4 regions of the Bradyrhizobium sp. 157 genome follow, and region 1 is predicted to be linked to each of the others. Evidence: predicted binding sites of a transcription regulator. Region 1 holds the regulator's gene; each other region holds the start of a gene.
The links. Region 1 encodes LexA, which represses DNA repair genes until DNA is damaged. Its sites were predicted from a motif close to TGTTCNNNNTGTGTTCNG; they were not measured.
Positions count from the first base shown of each region.

Region 2: a site for LexA is predicted at 1,949-1,966, ahead of IVA95_RS17765 (2'-5' RNA ligase family protein). Genes of this name have one in related genera too.
Region 3: a site for LexA is predicted at 1,924-1,941, ahead of uvrA (excinuclease ABC subunit UvrA). Genes of this name have one in related genera too.
Region 4: a site for LexA is predicted at 2,139-2,156, ahead of IVA95_RS09635 (DUF3072 domain-containing protein). Genes of this name have one in related genera too.

Region 1 covers NZ_JADPKF010000088.1:7,583-11,881, reverse strand. The annotation lists gene glp (gephyrin-like molybdotransferase Glp) at 1-1,067, shown strand, start outside; gene lexA (transcriptional repressor LexA) at 1,271-1,972, shown strand; gene IVA95_RS24690 (hypothetical protein) at 2,202-2,624, shown strand; gene IVA95_RS24685 (hypothetical protein) at 2,711-2,938, shown strand; gene IVA95_RS24680 (ComEC/Rec2 family competence protein) at 2,946-4,299, opposite strand, start outside.
Region 2 covers NZ_JADPKF010000073.1:381,122-385,420, reverse strand. The annotation lists gene IVA95_RS17775 (Lin0512 family protein) at 1-112, shown strand, start outside; gene IVA95_RS17770 (dihydroxy-acid dehydratase) at 182-1,897, shown strand; gene IVA95_RS17765 (2'-5' RNA ligase family protein) at 2,007-2,516, shown strand; gene IVA95_RS17760 (HAD hydrolase-like protein) at 2,558-3,193, opposite strand; gene IVA95_RS17755 (SDR family oxidoreductase) at 3,215-4,087, opposite strand; partial or broken gene IVA95_RS17750 (glutathione S-transferase N-terminal domain-containing protein) at 4,166-4,299, shown strand, end outside.
Region 3 covers NZ_JADPKF010000054.1:10,639-14,937, reverse strand. The annotation lists gene IVA95_RS11840 (outer membrane beta-barrel protein) at 66-812, shown strand; gene IVA95_RS11835 (outer membrane protein) at 1,038-1,685, shown strand; gene uvrA (excinuclease ABC subunit UvrA) at 2,031-4,299, shown strand, end outside.
Region 4 covers NZ_JADPKF010000039.1:52,756-57,054, reverse strand. The annotation lists gene IVA95_RS09650 (SDR family oxidoreductase) at 1-196, shown strand, start outside; gene IVA95_RS09645 (serine hydrolase domain-containing protein) at 359-1,579, opposite strand; tRNA gene IVA95_RS09640 (tRNA-Trp) at 1,728-1,803, shown strand; gene IVA95_RS09635 (DUF3072 domain-containing protein) at 1,896-2,108, opposite strand; gene IVA95_RS09630 (YhjD/YihY/BrkB family envelope integrity protein) at 2,523-2,807, shown strand; gene IVA95_RS09625 (DUF3618 domain-containing protein) at 3,201-4,010, shown strand; gene IVA95_RS09620 (hypothetical protein) at 4,024-4,299, shown strand, end outside.

The DNA of each region.
Region 1 (4,299 bases):
CGATGTCGGCGATGGACGGCTATGCGGTGCGCGCGGCCGACGCCGCCGATGTCGGCGCACGGCTGAAGGTGATCGGCGAGGTCGCCGCCGGCCGCCCGTTCGAGCGGAAGGTAGGCCCAGGCGAAGCGGTGCGGATCTTTACCGGCGGCGTGATCCCCGATGGCGCAGACGCCGTCGTCATCCAGGAAGACGCTGCCATCGAGGGCGATCATATCACCATCACGGAAGCTGCCGTTCCGGGACGGCATATCCGCCCAGCGGGCGTTGATTTCCGCGAAGGCGACGTCCTCCTCAAACGCGGGCGCCGCCTCACCGACCGCGATCTCTCGCTTGCCGCCGGCATGAACTACCCGGAGCTTGCGGTGCACCGCCGCCCGAAAGTGGCGATGCTGGCGACCGGCGACGAACTGGTGATGCCAGGCGCAACCCCCAGCCCCGGCCAGATCGTCTATTCCAACGGCTACGGCTTGCGAGCGCTGGCGCGAGCCGAGGGCGCAGAAATCATCGACCTCGGGATCGCCGCCGACACCGTCGCCGCCACCACGGAGGGCATCCGCCGTGCCCGCAACGCCGACGCGGACGTCCTGATCACCGTGGGCGGCGCCTCGGTCGGCGACCACGACCTCGTCAAGCGGTCGCTGGAGGCCGAGGGCGTCGCCATGGCGTTCTGGCGGATCGCGATGCGGCCAGGCAAGCCGATGATGCACGGCAGGTTGGGCGCGATGCGGGTGATCGGCCTGCCCGGCAATCCCGTCTCCTCCTATGTCTGCGGCTTCCTGTTTCTGGTGCCGCTGATTCGCGCCTTATCGGGCCGCGACCACGTCAATCATCCGCGCGAAAACGCCCTGCTCGGCTGCGATCTCGCCGCCAACGACCAGCGCGAAGACTATCTTCGCGCTCGCCTCGAAGCCCGCGACGACGGCACGCTGGTCGCCGTGCCGGTGAACCATCAGGACTCGTCACTATCAGGGAATCTCGCTGCGGCACGGGCACTTGTGATACGTCCGCCGTTCGCGCCGGCTGCCGCAAAGGGATCGCGTTGCGAGTTGCTCCGGCTGCCGGAATGACGAACGGCGTTCCAACAGCACCTTGGACCGGAACCGCAATGCGTTCACCTCAAATTAAATGGTTGCGGAACACATATCGAACATATAGTGTCCGTTCATGATTTGTTTCGACTGCTAGTGTCTTTGGTTGAGAGTTTGGGGACTCCACGATCTGGGCGCTAAAGATTCGGAACGAGACGACGCCAACCGGGGGATTGCTCGCGATGCTTACGCGCAAACAGTATGAACTTCTGCGTTTCATCAATGAACGGCTGAAAGAGGCCGGCGTGCCGCCCTCGTTCGACGAGATGAAGGATGCGCTCGATCTGCGCTCGAAATCCGGAATCCACCGCCTCATCACGGCGTTGGAGGAGCGCGGCTTCATCCGCCGCCTGCCCAACCGCGCCCGCGCCATCGAAGTCATCAAGCTGCCCGAGCTCGCTGCCGCCGCCAACGGCCGCCGCGGCTTCACGCCGAGCGTCATCGAGGGCACGCTCGGCAAGCGCACGGTGAGCGCGCCGGCCGCCGAGGACGACGGCAATCGCCCAGTCGCTGTGCCTGTCATGGGCCGGATTGCCGCCGGTACGCCGATCGAGGCGCTGCAGACGCGCAGCCACACCATCAGCGTGCCGCCGGACATGCTCGGCTCCGGCGAGCATTACGCGCTCGAAGTGCGCGGCGATTCCATGGTGGATGCCGGCATCCTCGACGGCGACATGGCGCTGATCCAGCGCAACGAGACCGCCGACACCGGTGATATCGTGGTGGCGTTGATCGACGAGGAAGAGGCCACCCTGAAGCGCTTCCGCCGCCGCGGCGCCTCGATTGCGCTCGAGCCGGCCAACGCCGCCTATGAAGTCCGCATCCTGCCGCCGAACCGGGTCCGGATTCAGGGCAAGCTGATCGGGCTGTACCGCAAATACTGACCCGTTATGCGCTCCGGCGCCGTGACGAAAGCCAGCCCCGGCCCTCGGCCGGGGTTTTTTGTTGCGCGTGTGGAACTAAGGCACGTTAGCGCGTTTGTGAATGTGGCGCAGTGCGCCAGTCGCAGAATTGCCCAGAAAGAAGAAAAGGCTCTGCGCCATGTCCACTCTGATAGAGGCCTGTGCCTCCTTCTAGACACGGGTCAGCTATCTCAAACGAGGGAGCCATCCGATGTGTGACTATAGCCTGCATGCTGTGGCTACGCGGCCTGCCCAGGTCGGCGAGACGCTGATCACAACGACATTCCGCGGTACATCGACCCGCGGCTTTGCGTCGGAACGCGAGCCTGCAGTGGCGGTCTGCATGCTTCCCGGCACCGAACTGGCGTTCGCTGAGGACGTCAAATACGACAACCGGTGGATCTGGACTCGAACCACCGACTGGCGGGTCGGCAAGTTCAATCAAATCGACCCCCATATATCCGACCGTCATCATGACGCGATCGAATTTCCCGATGGAAGCCATGTGCTGGTGACGCAGCTTTGCGAAGGCCAGCGCGCGACCGTGCTGCAATTGCCGGTGGTCCAGACCGGTGGCGAACGTGCGCCAAAGGTAACGGAAGCACCTACGGCCGAATCGATCGTGACCGGATAAACGCCCACGCGCATATGATCCGCCGGTCCAGGCCGGCGGATCATGGTGGTACATTTTTCAGAACTCGGCACCGCAGGGGGCAGCCGGTGGTTAACAAGGTTACGTGGCAAAAAGCCGGGCGCGTCACTGAGCCCGGGCGGTACATGTTCAGGTACGGCTGGCTCACCATCACGGCCGAAGATCTCGCAATCTGGCAGCAATTCCCCGACGCGTCGTTCACGCTGGTCGCTCTGCCCTCGGCGCCTGATGCCCCGGAGGAATTCCACCTCGGTGCATTCGAAATACCAGCCAAACCCACGGTCGACGAGCACTGACGCTCGTCTACTCCTCCGCCTGAAGATCTGCCTCGGCCGGCGTGGCGTCGACCGCGCGGGGCGGCACAATGCGCGGCGCAAGAACGGTGGTGTCGGCCTCGCTCTCGTCAGCAATGACCGGCGACCAGGGGCGGTCTACGCCCCTCGGCTTGACCGCATCGACGACAAATCCCTCCCGGCTGCGCCGCAACGCCATCGCGCCCTGCCGCCGCAGCCGTTCAGCATCGATAACGGAAGCGCCACAGGCTGCGGGGGCCTGCCGCAGCGTCACGATCAGCGCCGCGCGCTCGCAATCGTCCGCCAGCGCCTCGGGCCTGAAGGCCTGCGCGATCAGGCCGCCACCGGCGGATTGGACGACGCAGCCGAAATCGTCGCATGAAACGCCCGATGTGAGCGACGCGTCAGCCGCCGTCCGCGCATCCGCATCCGCCGCCAGCCACTCCTTTAAAAGGAAGATGTCCCGAGATCCCTTGGCCGCGTGCATCAGGTGCAGCCGGCCATCCTGGCCGCGGACCCCGACATTGCGCCCGTCGGCGGAAATCAGGATGTCCGGCTGCGGTGCCCGCGCCGCCCACAATGCCGCTGCCAGCACCAGCGCCGCACCCGACCAGCGCAGCGGAGTGCGCAACAGGCCGAGCAGGATGATGCCGAGGCTTGCCGCAATCAGCGGGCCGATGCCGAAGGCCGGCACCCGGCCGACCGCACCGGGTAACGCCGCGACCCATTGCGTGACCACGATCATCCAGTCGATGCCGACGCCCATGACCGCCCAGAACGGGCGATCGAAGCCGAACGGCATCGCAACGAGGCCGAACAGGCCCGCCGGCATTACCAGTGCTGACACCACCGGCATCGCCGCGAGGTTGGCCAGCACGCCGTAAGGCGTGACCCGGTGAAAGTGAAAGGCCGCGTAAGGTGTGGTCGCAAGCCCCGCTATCAGTGAGGCCAGCAGCAGCATGGTGACTTCGCGGCCGCCCCACAGCGCCACGCGCGCGGTTGCGGTATGATCCGCCGTCGCGAACAGGCGCGGCATGCCGATCTGCACCAGCGCCACCAACCCGAGTGTCGCCGCAAACGACATCTGAAAACTCGGATGCACCAGCGCTTCCGGCGCGACCGTGAGCACGATCAGGGCCGCGACCGCGAGCGTGCGAAACGTAATCGCGCGGCGATCGACCATGACGGCAATCAGCACCACGGCCGTCATGAAGAACGATCTTTGCGTCGCAACCTCGGCGCCCGACAGCAGCAAATAAAACGCGGCGGCAACGAGGGCTGCCGCCGCCGACCACTTCTTGATCGCGTAGCCGACGGTGAGCACGGGAAACAGCGCCAATAGTGCCCGGACCGCAAAGAACACG
Region 2 (4,299 bases), on a different contig from region 1:
CGTGACGGCGGTGAAGGGTGGGCTGGAAGTTCCTGCCGAGAGCGGAAGCGACTCTATCATCATCGCCAACGCTGCCGTGATTGTCAGTTTTGACGACGGCAAGACGGGCTGAATTCGTTTCAGTGCCAATCAGGCCGGACGCCAACGTCCGCACGATCAATCAGAAGATCTGGAGCACCCGATGACAACGCAGGACAGCAGCACCTATTGGAAGCGGTCGCGTGTCGAGTTGCGCGCCGCCGGATTTGATCCGGACCGCGCTGCGGAAACCAGTGCGGTGGTGACCATCGCCAGCGCTTACACCAACGCCCATCGCTGCAACAACCGCGTGCGCGCCATCACCGACCTCCTGGTCGAAATCCTTGCCGAGCGCGGCGGGCAGGGGTTGATCGTCGGGGCTCCGGCGGTATCGGATGCGCTGACACAGGGCACGCCGACGGCGGGCTATAGCCTCGCATCGCGCGATGTCGTCGCCGACTGTTTTGAGATCGGTCATTACGCGCACCACGGCGATGCGATGATCGTGATCTCTGGTTGCGACAAGACGGGAGCCGCCGCGCTGATGCCGCTGGCGCGGACGAATGCTTTCGGCCTCGTGCTCTATCCCGGCACCAGCACGCCGGGCCGCGTCTCCTTCGGGGCATGGGCGAGCAAGGGTAACAATCTGACGATCATGGATTACGCCGAGGCGCGCGCCGCCAACGAGTCCGGCCGCTTGTCCGCCGAGGAGCTGTTGGAAGTCGAGCGCAACGTGATGCCCGGCAGCGGCACCTGTGGCGCGATGTTCACGGCCAACACCATGAGCACGATCGCAGAATCAATTGGCATGATGCTGCCGCGCGGCGCCTCGCATCCCGCTGACTACAATGCCGGCAGCGATATTCACGCCGATGTCCGCGCCCAGGCCCGCGCCTCGGTCGAGGCCCTGTACCGGCTGATGCAAGCCGGCATCCGGCCACGCGACATCATGACCGAGCGCGCGTTCGAGAATGCGATCACGACCGTCTATGCGATGGGCGGCTCGACCAACATGTATCTGCATCTGCTCGCCGTCGCGCGCGAGGCCCAGGTGCCGATCACGATCGAACGCATCCAGCAAGTCGGCGAGCGCGTGCCGCTGCTCGCCAATTTGCAGCCGCACGGCCCCTTCGCGATGGGCAGCCTGCATGCGATCGGAGGCGTGCCTGTGGTCATGAAGGAACTGCTGCGCGCGGGCCTTTTGCATGGCGATGTTATGACGGTAACCGGCAAGACGCTGGCAGAAAATCTCGCCAATGTGCTGACGCTGGAGCAGATGCCGCCGCAGGAGATCGTTTTTCCGGTGTCGAAACCGATCGCGCCGGCGAACAATCACATCAGCGTCTTGAAGGGCAATCTCGCACCGGAGAGCTGCCTGCTCAAATTATCGGGCAAGACCCTCGAGAAGGGGCAATTTCGCGGCACCGCGCGCGTATTCGAGTCCGAGGCCGACACGATGGCCGCGATCCGCGCCGGCGAGATCGTGCCGGGCAACGTCATCGTCGTGCGCAATGTCGGCCCGGTGGGCGGTCCCGGTATGCCGGAAATGGTAATGCTGACCATTCAGTTGCAAGGACAGGGTCTCGGTGAGGACGTCGCGCTGATCACCGACGGCCGCTTTTCCGGCGTCTCGCACGGCATCCTGATCGGCCACGTCTCGCCCGAAGCCGCGCGTGGCGGGCCGATCGCCGCGGTGCGAGACGGCGACACCATTGTCATCGACCCAACCGCCCGCTCCGTGAATCTCGAAGTGTCAGCGGACGAGATCTCCCGCCGCATGGCCGGCTGGCGCGCGCCGGCGGCCGCTGTGCGACCGGGATCGGTACACGACAAGTACATCCGGCTGGTGTCGTCGGCGCACCATGGCTGCGTGCTGTGAGGCTGCGGGAACCTGCCGAACGAGTTGTATTCGGGCCTTGCCACAATCTTCTGTTCATGGTTTGTTCTGCGTTATCATGGACGAGTTTACAAGCTCTAGTAGTGGCCGATTGTTCCTCGCGGCTCTTCCCGACGCGGGCACAGCAGAGCGAATTCACCGGCTGGCGGGCGTGCTCAAGCGCGCCCATTGTCTGAACGGCAAGCTCATTGCGCCAGACCGGCTGCACGTTTCGCTATTTTCGCTGGGTGGGTTGCCGAACCGCCAGCTTTGCGCCGCCCGCGAGGCGGCCACGGAATTGCGGACCGAACCGTTCGAGGTCTCGTTCGATCGAACGGCAAGTTTCCGCGGGCGGCCGGGCAATCGTCCGTTTGTCCTGATTGGCGAGAAGGGATTGCGCCGGCTGCAGTCATTTCGGCAAATGCTTGGTGTCGCGATGGCGCGCAGAGGATTAAGGCGGCTCGCCAACACGAATTTCACGCCGCACGTAACGTTGCTATATGACGCGCGCAGCGTGGACGAGTATCCGATCGAACCGGTTGTCTGGACTGTGACGGAGTTCGTGCTCGTGTACAGCCAGAGGGGCCATCGGCATCTCGCGCGATGGTGCCTATGCGCGTGATAGCCACCGGCAGTGAAATGCAGCAAAAGCTCCCAGCGGCATTATTTCGCCGCAGCAAGGCTCTGCGTGATCTCCTCGATCGAGTTGAACAAATACGTTGGTCCTGCCGCTTGCAGCGCGGCGGGGATGGCATAGCCCCACGCTACCGCGCCCGAATCCATACCGGCCGCCTTCGCTGCTTCGATGTCGCGGATCTCGTCGCCGATGCAGATCGTGTGCGCCGGCTTCGTTTCGAGTATTCGCGCGACCCGTCGAAATTTCCAATGCTTGCCGAATACCGCGGCGCCGCAGTCGAACCGGGCAATCAGGGCGGTGGCGGGACCGAGCACTTGCCGGACGGAGGCCTCGCTGTCGGAGCTGACGATCGCGGTCTTGATACCGAAACGCTGAAGGTCGGTCAGCATCTCCGGAATGCCGGCAAACAGCGACGTCTCACTCGCCGCGGCGAGCTTGCGCTTTCGCATGTCGTTCACGATGGCTGGAAGCTGCCACATGGACACGCCAAGACGCGCCATGATTTCCCGCGCGGACAGCCCGCGCATTCCTTCCAGCTCCTCCGGCGTGACCGGTTTGAGATCGAAGCGTGCGATCGCGTCATGAAAGGAGGTGCGAAACCAGTCGATCGTGTCGGCAAGCGTGCCGTCGAAGTCGAAGATCGCAAGGCGATAGCGTGTCATGAGAGCCCAGCTTTCAGCGTATCACTTGTCGCCGCCGCTGAAATAGGCGGGCTTGCCGGTGGTCCACGTCTCGCCCCAGAGCTGGCCGCCGCCGTCGACGGTCAGCGTTTCGCCGGTGACGAATTTGGCTGAAGGACCAGCGAGAAAGACAGTGGCTTCGGCGACATCCCAGGGCGAGCCTGTGCGCATCATCGGGTTCGAGCGCGGGTAGGCAGCGCGGGCCTCCGGCGAATAGATGTTCCAGCCTTCGGTTTCGATCGCACCGGGCGCCACGCAATTGACCCGGATGTTCAGCGGCGCCCATTCGACTGCGACGGCGCGCGACAGCCCGATGACGCCGCTCCGTGCAGCAATCGTGTGCGCGATGCCGTAGAGGCCATGCGTCGTCACGACCACGATGTTGACGATGCTGCCGGGATACTTGTGGTCGCGCCAGCGCTGCGCGGCGGCCTGCATCATGTACCAGGTGCCGTTCAAATTGGTGTTGATGACCGCATTCCAGCCCTTCACGGAGAAATCGATCGCAGCTTGCGGAAATTGCCCGCCGGCGCTGTTGATGAGGCAGTCGACGCGGCCTTGCGCGGCCCAGATCGTATCGAACAGGGCGTTGACGGCGTCGGGCTCCCTGATGTCGGCGACATGCGCGGATGCCTTGAGGCCGCGGCCCGTCAATTGGGCGACGAGCGCGCCGAGCTTGCCGCCGTCGCGCCCGACCACGGCGACATGCGCGCCGAGCCGCGCGAACAGCCAGGCGATCGCCCGCCCGATGCCCCCGGCGCCGCCCATTACGACGGCGACGTGACCCTTCAGCGCATCGGTCGCGAACATGGTCGGGTGAGCCGCAAGCTCCTCATCAGTGAGGCCGAGCTTCGCCGGAGACGGTTGATCGGTCATGAACGGCGCGAACCCTTGTTATGTGCGGCATTGGCCGTACATTAGCCACGCAGCAACAACCATGCAAAACGAGTTTTGATGTCCGATCTTTCCGCCTTCCCGATCACCAAACGTTGGCCCGCCAAACATCCCGACCGCCTTCAGCTCTATTCGCTGCCGACGCCAAACGGCGTGAAGGTTTCGATCATGCTCGAAGAGATTGGCTTGCCTTA
Region 3 (4,299 bases), on a different contig from region 1:
GCGGGTGCTCGCGTCACAACAACGCTTCAGGCCTAGCGGGAAGCGGACAAAATTGGGGATAGATCATGAAGAAGTATCTGTTAGCTACAGTTGCTCTCATCGCGTTCGCCGCACCCGCGGCGGCGGCCGACCTCGCTGCGCGTCCTTACACCAAGGCGCCGCCAGCCCCGATCGCCGCTGTCTATGACTGGACCGGCTTCTACATCGGTGCCAACGGCGGCTGGGGTACGAGCCGCAAGTGCTGGGACTTCCTGCCGGTCGCCGGCGGCAGCATCGCGGAGGGTTGCCATGACGCAGACGGCGGCACCGCCGGTGGTCAGATCGGTTATCGCTGGCAGGCCGGCACCTGGGTGTTCGGTATTGAAGGCCAGGGTAACTGGGCCGACTTCCAGGGCAGCAATGTGAGCCTGATCGATCCTACACTCCGCAACGAGTCGCGCATCGATGCGTTCGGCCTGATCACGGGCCAGGTCGGTTACGCCGCCAACAACGTTCTGTTCTACGTCAAGGGCGGTGCGGCCGTCACCGCGGATCGTTACCGCATCTTTGATGTTCCCACGGGCCTCCTGGTTGCCACCACCGGCGACGACACCCGTTGGGGTGCCGTGGTCGGCGCGGGCATCGAATTCGGCTTCGCCCCGAACTGGTCGGTCGGCGTCGAATACAATCACCTGTTCATGGAGGACCGCGACCACACCTTCGTCGACACGGCCGGCGCCTTCTTCGGCACCGACCGGATCAGCCAGGACGTCGATATCGTCACCGTTCGCGTCAACTATCGCTGGGGCGGCCCGGTCGTCGCGAAGTACTGATCGCAACGCCAGCGCGGGACTACGGAAAGGCCGGCTTCACGCCGGCCTTTTTGTTTGGTTGTAGCCCAACGCAATTGTCACGCGCGCTGGTTGTTCTCTCCACGCTTTTGACCCACATGTGGTATTTCCGCGACAGCATTTTGCGGGAACTTCGCGCTATATGCCCCAGCAACCTCGAATTGACGGCTGAGGAAAGTTGCTTTGGAGCCGCGAAAGGAAAAGAAAGTGAAGAAGATTCTGCTGACCACCACTGGCCTGATCGCGCTTGGGATGGCGCCCGCGATGGCCGCCGATCTTGCTGCCAGGCCCTACACCAAGGCGCCCGCCGCAGCGATCGCGATCAATACCTGGACCGGATTCTACATCGGTGCGATGGGCGGCTACGCCCAGGAAAACAGCGATGGGATCAGCGGCGGCTTCGCCGGCGGTACGCTCGGCTACAACTGGCAGGCCGGCAACCTCGTGCTCGGCGTCGAGGCCGATGCCGCTTGGGCGGATGTCGGCGCGACCGTGGGCAACCCGGCGCTTTTCGCGGTCGAGACCCGGATCCGCGACATGGGCACCGTTCGTGGCCGCATCGGCTACGCGTTTGATCAGGTCCTCGTGTACGGCACCGGTGGTTACGCGTGGGCCGACAACCGTCTGACGCTGTCGGCGCTTGGCGTGAGCGTATCGGACAGCAAGATCCACTCCGGCTGGACTCTCGGTGCTGGTGTCGAGGTGATGTTCGCGCCGAAGTGGTCGGTGAAGGCCGAGTACCTCTATCGCAGCTTCGAGAGCCAAAACTACTTCACGGCCGCCGTCCCGGGCGGCCTTGCGTCGGGAACGCTCAACCTCAACAGCGTTCAGGTCGGCGTGAACTATCACTTCTAAGCGCATGATCCGGACCCGAAGGGCCGTGTCGGCGCAAAGCGGCTTTCCGAAAAGATCATGCTCAAACGAAACGCATAAAGTTTCCTGCTGAAACTGCCTGCGCCTCCGTTCCGAAAATCTGGAACGGAGGCGTTTGTTTTTGCGCAGTTCCGATTCGATCTGCTGACGGCTGCTGCCAAAAAGAGAACGCCGCAAACAATCCGTTGATGATTCGCGCGCGGCACTGGAAATTCCCTGCCGTTCTTCCTATGTTCCAGCATTCTTTTAATCGGCGCCTGATCCCGGTTCTTGCCCGGCAATGCGCGCCCAACGTGGCGCGTCTCCCACGCGTCTGGAAATGCCGATATGGATGAAGTGCTCAGGGCGAAGCGCCAACACAACGCCGGCTCCGCATCGCGCGCGATAACGATCCGCGGCGCGCGCGAGCACAATCTCAAGAACGTCGATATCGAGATTCCCCGCGACAAGCTGGTCGTGTTCACCGGCCTCTCCGGCTCCGGCAAATCCTCACTCGCCTTCGATACCATCTATGCCGAGGGCCAGCGCCGCTACGTCGAATCGCTCTCGGCTTACGCGCGCCAGTTCCTGGAGATGATGCAGAAGCCGGACGTCGACCAGATCGATGGCCTGTCTCCAGCGATCTCGATCGAGCAGAAGACCACGTCGAAGAATCCGCGCTCTACCGTCGGCACCGTTACCGAAATCTATGACTACATGCGCCTCTTGTGGGCGCGCGTCGGCGTCCCCTACTCGCCGGCCACGGGATTGCCGATCGAAAGCCAGGTCGTCTCGCAGATGGTCGATCGCGTGCTGGCGCTACCCGAAGGCACCCGGCTCTATCTGCTGGCGCCGGTCGTGCGCGGCCGCAAGGGCGAGTACAAGAAAGAGCTCGCCGAATGGCTCAAGAAGGGTTTTCAGCGCGTCAAGATTGACGGCACCTTCTATGAGCTGTCGGAGGCGCCGACGCTCGACAAGAAATTCCCGCACGATATCGACGTGGTGGTCGATCGCATCGTGGTCCGGCCCGATCTCGGCCAGCGCCTCGCTGAAAGCTTTGAGACCGCGTTGAAGCTCGCCGAGGGGCTCGCCGTGATCGAATATGCCGACGCGCCGGCGGGCGCGCCTGCGGCCGAGGACAAGAAGAAGACCGCAAAGATCCACGACAAGAGCGGGCCGGAACGGATTCTGTTCTCGGAGAAATTCGCCTGCCCGGTCTCCGGCTTCACGATTCCCGAAATCGAGCCGCGGCTGTTCTCGTTTAACAATCCCTATGGCGCCTGTCCGGCCTGCGGCGGCCTCGGCGTCGAGCAGCACATCGACGAGGACCTCGTCATTCCCGACAAAGAATTGACCTTGCGCAAGGGTGCGATTGCGCCGTGGGCAAAGTCGTCCTCGCCCTATTACATCCAGACGCTGACCGCGCTCGGAAAGTTTTATAAGTTCACGCTCGACACCAAATGGAAGGACCTGCCGAAGAAGACGCAGGCAGCGCTCTTGCACGGCTCCGGCGACGACGAGATCAAGTTCTCCTACGAGGATGGCGTCCGCTCCTACGACACCAAAAAACCGTTCGAGGGGATCATCACGAATCTCGAGCGCCGCTACCGCGAGACCGAGAGCGAATGGGCGCGCGAGGAACTGGCCAAATACTTCTCCGACATCCCCTGCGAGGCCTGCAAGGGCCATCGGCTCAAGCCGGAGGCGCTCTGCGTCAAGATCGGCGGCAAGCATATCGGTGAGATCTCGGAAATGTCGGTGAAGCGCGCCGGCGAATGGTTCGAAAGTGTGCCGAAGGCGCTCAACGATCAGCAGAACGAGATCGCCGCGCGCGTCCTGAAGGAGATCCGCGAGCGGCTGTCCTTCCTGCTCGACGTCGGCCTGAACTATCTCACGCTCTCACGCTCCTCCGGTACCCTCTCCGGTGGCGAAAGCCAGCGCATCCGCCTGGCCTCGCAGATCGGCTCGGGGCTGACAGGCGTGCTCTATGTGCTGGACGAGCCTTCGATCGGCCTGCACCAGCGCGACAATGCGCGCCTGCTGGAGACGCTGAAGCGGCTGCGTGACCTCGGCAACACCGTAATCGTGGTCGAGCATGACGAGGACGCGATCCGTCTTGCGGACTACGTGCTCGACATCGGCCCCGGCGCCGGCATGCATGGCGGCCATATCGTGGCGCAAGGCACGCCCGCCGACATCATGCGGAATCCGAAATCGCTGACCGGCAAATATCTCACCGGCGAATTATCGGTGCCGATCCCCGAGCGGCGGCCGCCGAACCACAGGCGTACCATCAAGGTCATCAACGCCCGCGGCAACAATCTGAAGAATGTCTCAGCGGAAATTCCGCTCGGCCTGTTCACCTGTGTTACCGGTGTCTCCGGCGGCGGCAAGTCGACGCTGTTGATCGACACGCTCTATCGCGCCATCGCGCGCAAACTCAACAACGCCAGCGAAGGCGCCGCCCCTCACGACCGCATCGAGGGGCTGGAGCATATCGATAAGATCATCGACATCGACCAGTCGCCGATCGGCCGCACCCCGCGCTCCAACCCCGCGACCTATACCGGCGCCTTCACCCCGATCCGGGAATGGTTTGCCGGCCTGCCCGAAGCCA
Region 4 (4,299 bases), on a different contig from region 1:
CCTGATCAAGACCGATTTCGCCAAGGCGCTGTGGGACAATCCGGAGACGCTGAAGGCCTCCACCGCGCGCTCGCCGCTCTTGCGCATCGGCGTGCCGGACGAGATCGCCGGCGCCGCGGTGCTGATGGGATCGAAGGCGGGGGACTTCATGACCGGCCAGACCATCGTGATCGACGGCGGTGCTACGATCAGTTGAGGATTGGCCCGTGTCCCGGACGCGGTGCAGCCTAGGCGATGCAAAGCATCGTCCGGAAACGCCGCTCCGCAGAGCCGGGACCCATGTGGACGGCGGCGAAGATGTGGGCCCCGGCTCAGCGACGCATCACTTCGTGCTGCGTCGCGTCCGGGGCACGAGAAATCACTCCACCGCCGCGTAGACCAAATCGCGCAGCAGGTTGCGGATGTATTCGCGCTGGCCGGGGCCCTGCATCATGAAGACCGTGAACAGCTCTTCCGCGGGATCGATGAAGAAGAACGTCCCGGCCATGCCGCTCCAGAAGAACTGGCCGAGCGAGCCCGGGAACGGCGCGATGCCTTGGTGAGTGCGGACCGCGAAGCCGAGTCCAAAACCGTGACCGGGCGGCATCAGCGGCGAGTCGACCTTCACGTTGGGCGAGAGGTGATCTGAAGCCATGAGCTCCAGCGTCTTGCGGCCGATAATCCGATTGCCGTCGAGCGTGCCGCCGTTGAGCAGCATCTGGCAGAACCGCGCATAGTCCATGGTGGTCGAGACCAGCCCGCCGCCGCCGGATTCCATCGCGGGCTTCTCCAGCATGTTGAAGAGCTGCACCTTGTCGCCGTTCCACGGATCGGTCGGGAACGGTTCGGCGAGGCGGCCGGCGTTCGCTTCCGAGGTATGGAAGGCGGTCTCGGCCATCTGCAGCGGCGCCAGGATTCGCTCGGTCAGGAACGCGCCGAGCGACTTGCCGGAGACGACTTCGATGATGCGGCCGAGCACATCGGTCGAGCGGCTGTAGTTCCATTCTGCGCCGGGCTGGCAGATCAGCGGCATGCCGGCGATCATGGTGGCGTGCTCGGCGTTGGTGATCTTGCGGCTGCGCAGCCGTGACTGCTGATAGAGCTGCTGGACGAGGCCGTTACCGGTGTGGTCGTAGGTCAGGCCCGACGTATGCCGCAGCAGGTCCTGAACCGTCATCGGCCGCTTCACCGGCACCAGCTCGAGCTTGCCGTTGTTCTCGCAGCCGACCTTCTGGTCGGCAAACTCCGGAATGAACTTGGCGACGGGGTCGCCCAGAATGAAGTGGCCGTCCTCGACCAGCATCATGATTCCGACCGAGACGATCGGCTTGGTCATCGAGAAGATGCGGAAGATGCTGTCATGTGCCATCGGCGTGGCTGCTGCCGGGCTCTGCCGGCCGACGGCATCGAACCAGCCGACTTGGCCGCGCCGGGCCACCATGACGGTGGCGCCGGGCAAGGTTCCCTTGTCGGCCTCGCGCTTGAAGGCGTCCGACATCCCCTGCAGGCGGACGCTCGAGAGGCCGATGGTTTCCGGCTTGGCGTCGGGGAGAGAAGGGGTCTGGGGGGCGGTTGTCTGGCGGGCGGTCTGCGCGTTCATGGTCTCTCCCGTTGCGCTTATTGTTGTGGTGACCAAGTCTGGCGCAGAAGGTGCGCTTTGGATAGGGCGGTAAGCCGCTTCGCCCTTGCAATCGGGGCATGCCCTATGCTTGAAACGGCACGAACCGACGCACGCGCCGGTTCCCTGCAGGAGTGTAGCTCAATTGGTAGAGCACCGGTCTCCAAAACCGGGGGTCGCAGGTTCGAGCCCTGCCACTCCTGCCAGCCAAATCAAATACTTAGATTGATCTTCGGCGACGGCCGGCGAGCCCTTTCAGGCTTCCGACGAACTCGCGCTTCATTCAACGACGACCGGCCTATTCTGCCACGCCGGCTCTCTCGCGCATCTTGTCGATCAGCTTCGACGCTTCCGCCTTCGTGAGGTTCTCATTGAATGCGTCGGGGCAATGCGCCTGCTCGCACAGTGTCTTCAGGTAAGATGCCTGAGCCCCAGTCATCGGCTCATCGCCGGAGACCCAGTCGTCAGGGTCCTTTTCTGTGTTCGAATCGATGTGCGTCTTGGAAGTCATTTGCCGTCCTCCTCAGTCCAAGAATGCATTTGTTCATGTATTGTTCCGCGAGTGCGTTCGAGGGGAGCATCGGTGCAACTCCAACGAACTACCGCCGCTTCAGCAACGATGCCATTGCTTGCGCTGCAATCGGAGAGAGCGAGGGAAGACCCGAGGGAAGACCAATGGGACCCCTGTGGCGGGATAGTGAAGGCCGTTTCTGGCTTCCTCGCGCGCTCAAGCGATCCAATGTCCGGGGACGACCGCGACAATTCTCGGGGTCGTCACCGTCCTGATCCTGATAACGGCATTGCGGGTTTCGGCGAATGCGCACTGCACTGAATGCGACGTTCAAGGCCAAGCCGGTTGAACAGCGCGTCTCCTCCTAGATCAGGCCTCGTGTCGCCAGCCTCGGCTCGTGGCCGCCCTCGGCTTATGTTGATCGTTTCGTTGGCCGCCAGCGCCGCGCTATCGGCCCTGGAACAGTGGTCTGCTGACAAGGTCGTCCGAAGTGCTCTCAACACGGTGGTGCCGATAGCGATATTCACGCTGTTGTTCGCAGCGATCTACCGGGTACTGCCCGATACGAACATCTACTGGTGCCATCTCGTCCTGAGCGCATTTGTCACAGCCGTGTTGTTCACTATCGGCAAGTCGGTGATCGGCTTTAGCCCGGTCGCGCAGCGCCGAGTTCGGCCTATGCGCGGCGGGGTGCGCTGATCGTCCTCATGTTCTGGGCCTATTACTCATCGCAGGTTTTCCTGTGCGGTGCTGAACTGACGAAGGCGATCGATGACGAGCGTCATTCGGCCAGGCGCAGCGAGCGCGAGGAACAATTCAATAGCGCGTGAGTTCGTCCCAAAACCAACACGAACCCAATAGGGCGGTGACGACATGGCACGATCCGTAGAGGAGCTACGACGGGACTCCGAGATAAGCCGCGCCCAGCTTGCGGCGACCGTCGATCGGTTGAGGGAACAGATCACCGACACTGCAGAAGACATCCGCTACAAGGTTTCGCCGGATGGCATCAAGGCGGAGGTTTCCGGCTTCATCAGTCACAAGACCCAGACTTGGCTTGGCGCGGTCAGGCAGCAAGCCATGGAAAACCCGATGCAGGCGATTGCCGCGGGCACCGCAATTGCAGTGCCCGCGCTGCGGCTGGCCCGCGGTTTTCCGCTCCCGCTGTTAATGATCGGCGCGGGCCTTGCCCTGAGCTCCAGGACGGTGCGTGACCGCGCTGCGGAATCAGTGGCACCGGCCATCGAAAGAGCCAAGGAGGCGATCGATGAGACCACCGCACGCGCGCAGTCACTCGGCGATAGCCTGCGTCAGGCGGTATCCTCCACCCAGAGCGAGGCAGCCGCTAGGGCCGGCGACGCACAGGAGGCCGCGGGCGAGATGGCGAGCGAGACGAGGAATCGGGCCGCCGAGACCGCCGACGCCGTCAGCGGCAAGGTCAGGGCCGGCATGGATGCCGCTTCTGAAATGGCAAATGACACCATGGAAATGGCGAAAGAAAAGATGGAGCGCGCTCGCTCCTCCGCCACCCGGGCAGCGACCGCGGCACCCGCAGCGGCAAGCAAGGTGATCCGCGACAACGCTGCATTGATCGGCGGCCTGGGAGTGGCGATTGGTGCGATCCTTGCTGCTTCGCTTCCAAGTACCAGGGCCGAGGCCGGCGTATTGGGTAAAGCGAGCGACAGCGTTAAACGCGCCGCAGGCACGGCAGCTCAATCCGGATTTGATGCCGCCAAAGACGCCGCTATGTCGGCTGCGGACGCCGCGGCGAAAAGCGTTTCCGACGCCGACCTCGGCAAGCACGCCAGTCGGATCACGGAAGGCGTGACCGAGAGGCTCCAAGAAGTGGCCGACGACGTCGTGACGACGGCATTTGATCCTTCCCGTAACCCGCATAGCTGAAAAAGAGACCGCCATGAGCGATTTGGATCTCAACACCCGTAACACCAATTCCTCTCAGAACCAGAATACGACGACGTCGTCCCAGGACTTGAAGGACCAGGCTACCGAAGCCGGCGCAGAGATGAAGCAGCGCGCCGGCGACGCGCTGAAGGCGTCGACGGATATGGCACGCGAAAAATTCAAGGAAGCGGCGGATGTCGCCAAGGACGTGGCGTCAGGAACTGCCGATCGTCTGCAGGAGCAGGCTGGCGAACAACAGCGCACGGGCGCGGATTTCATCGGCCGGCTT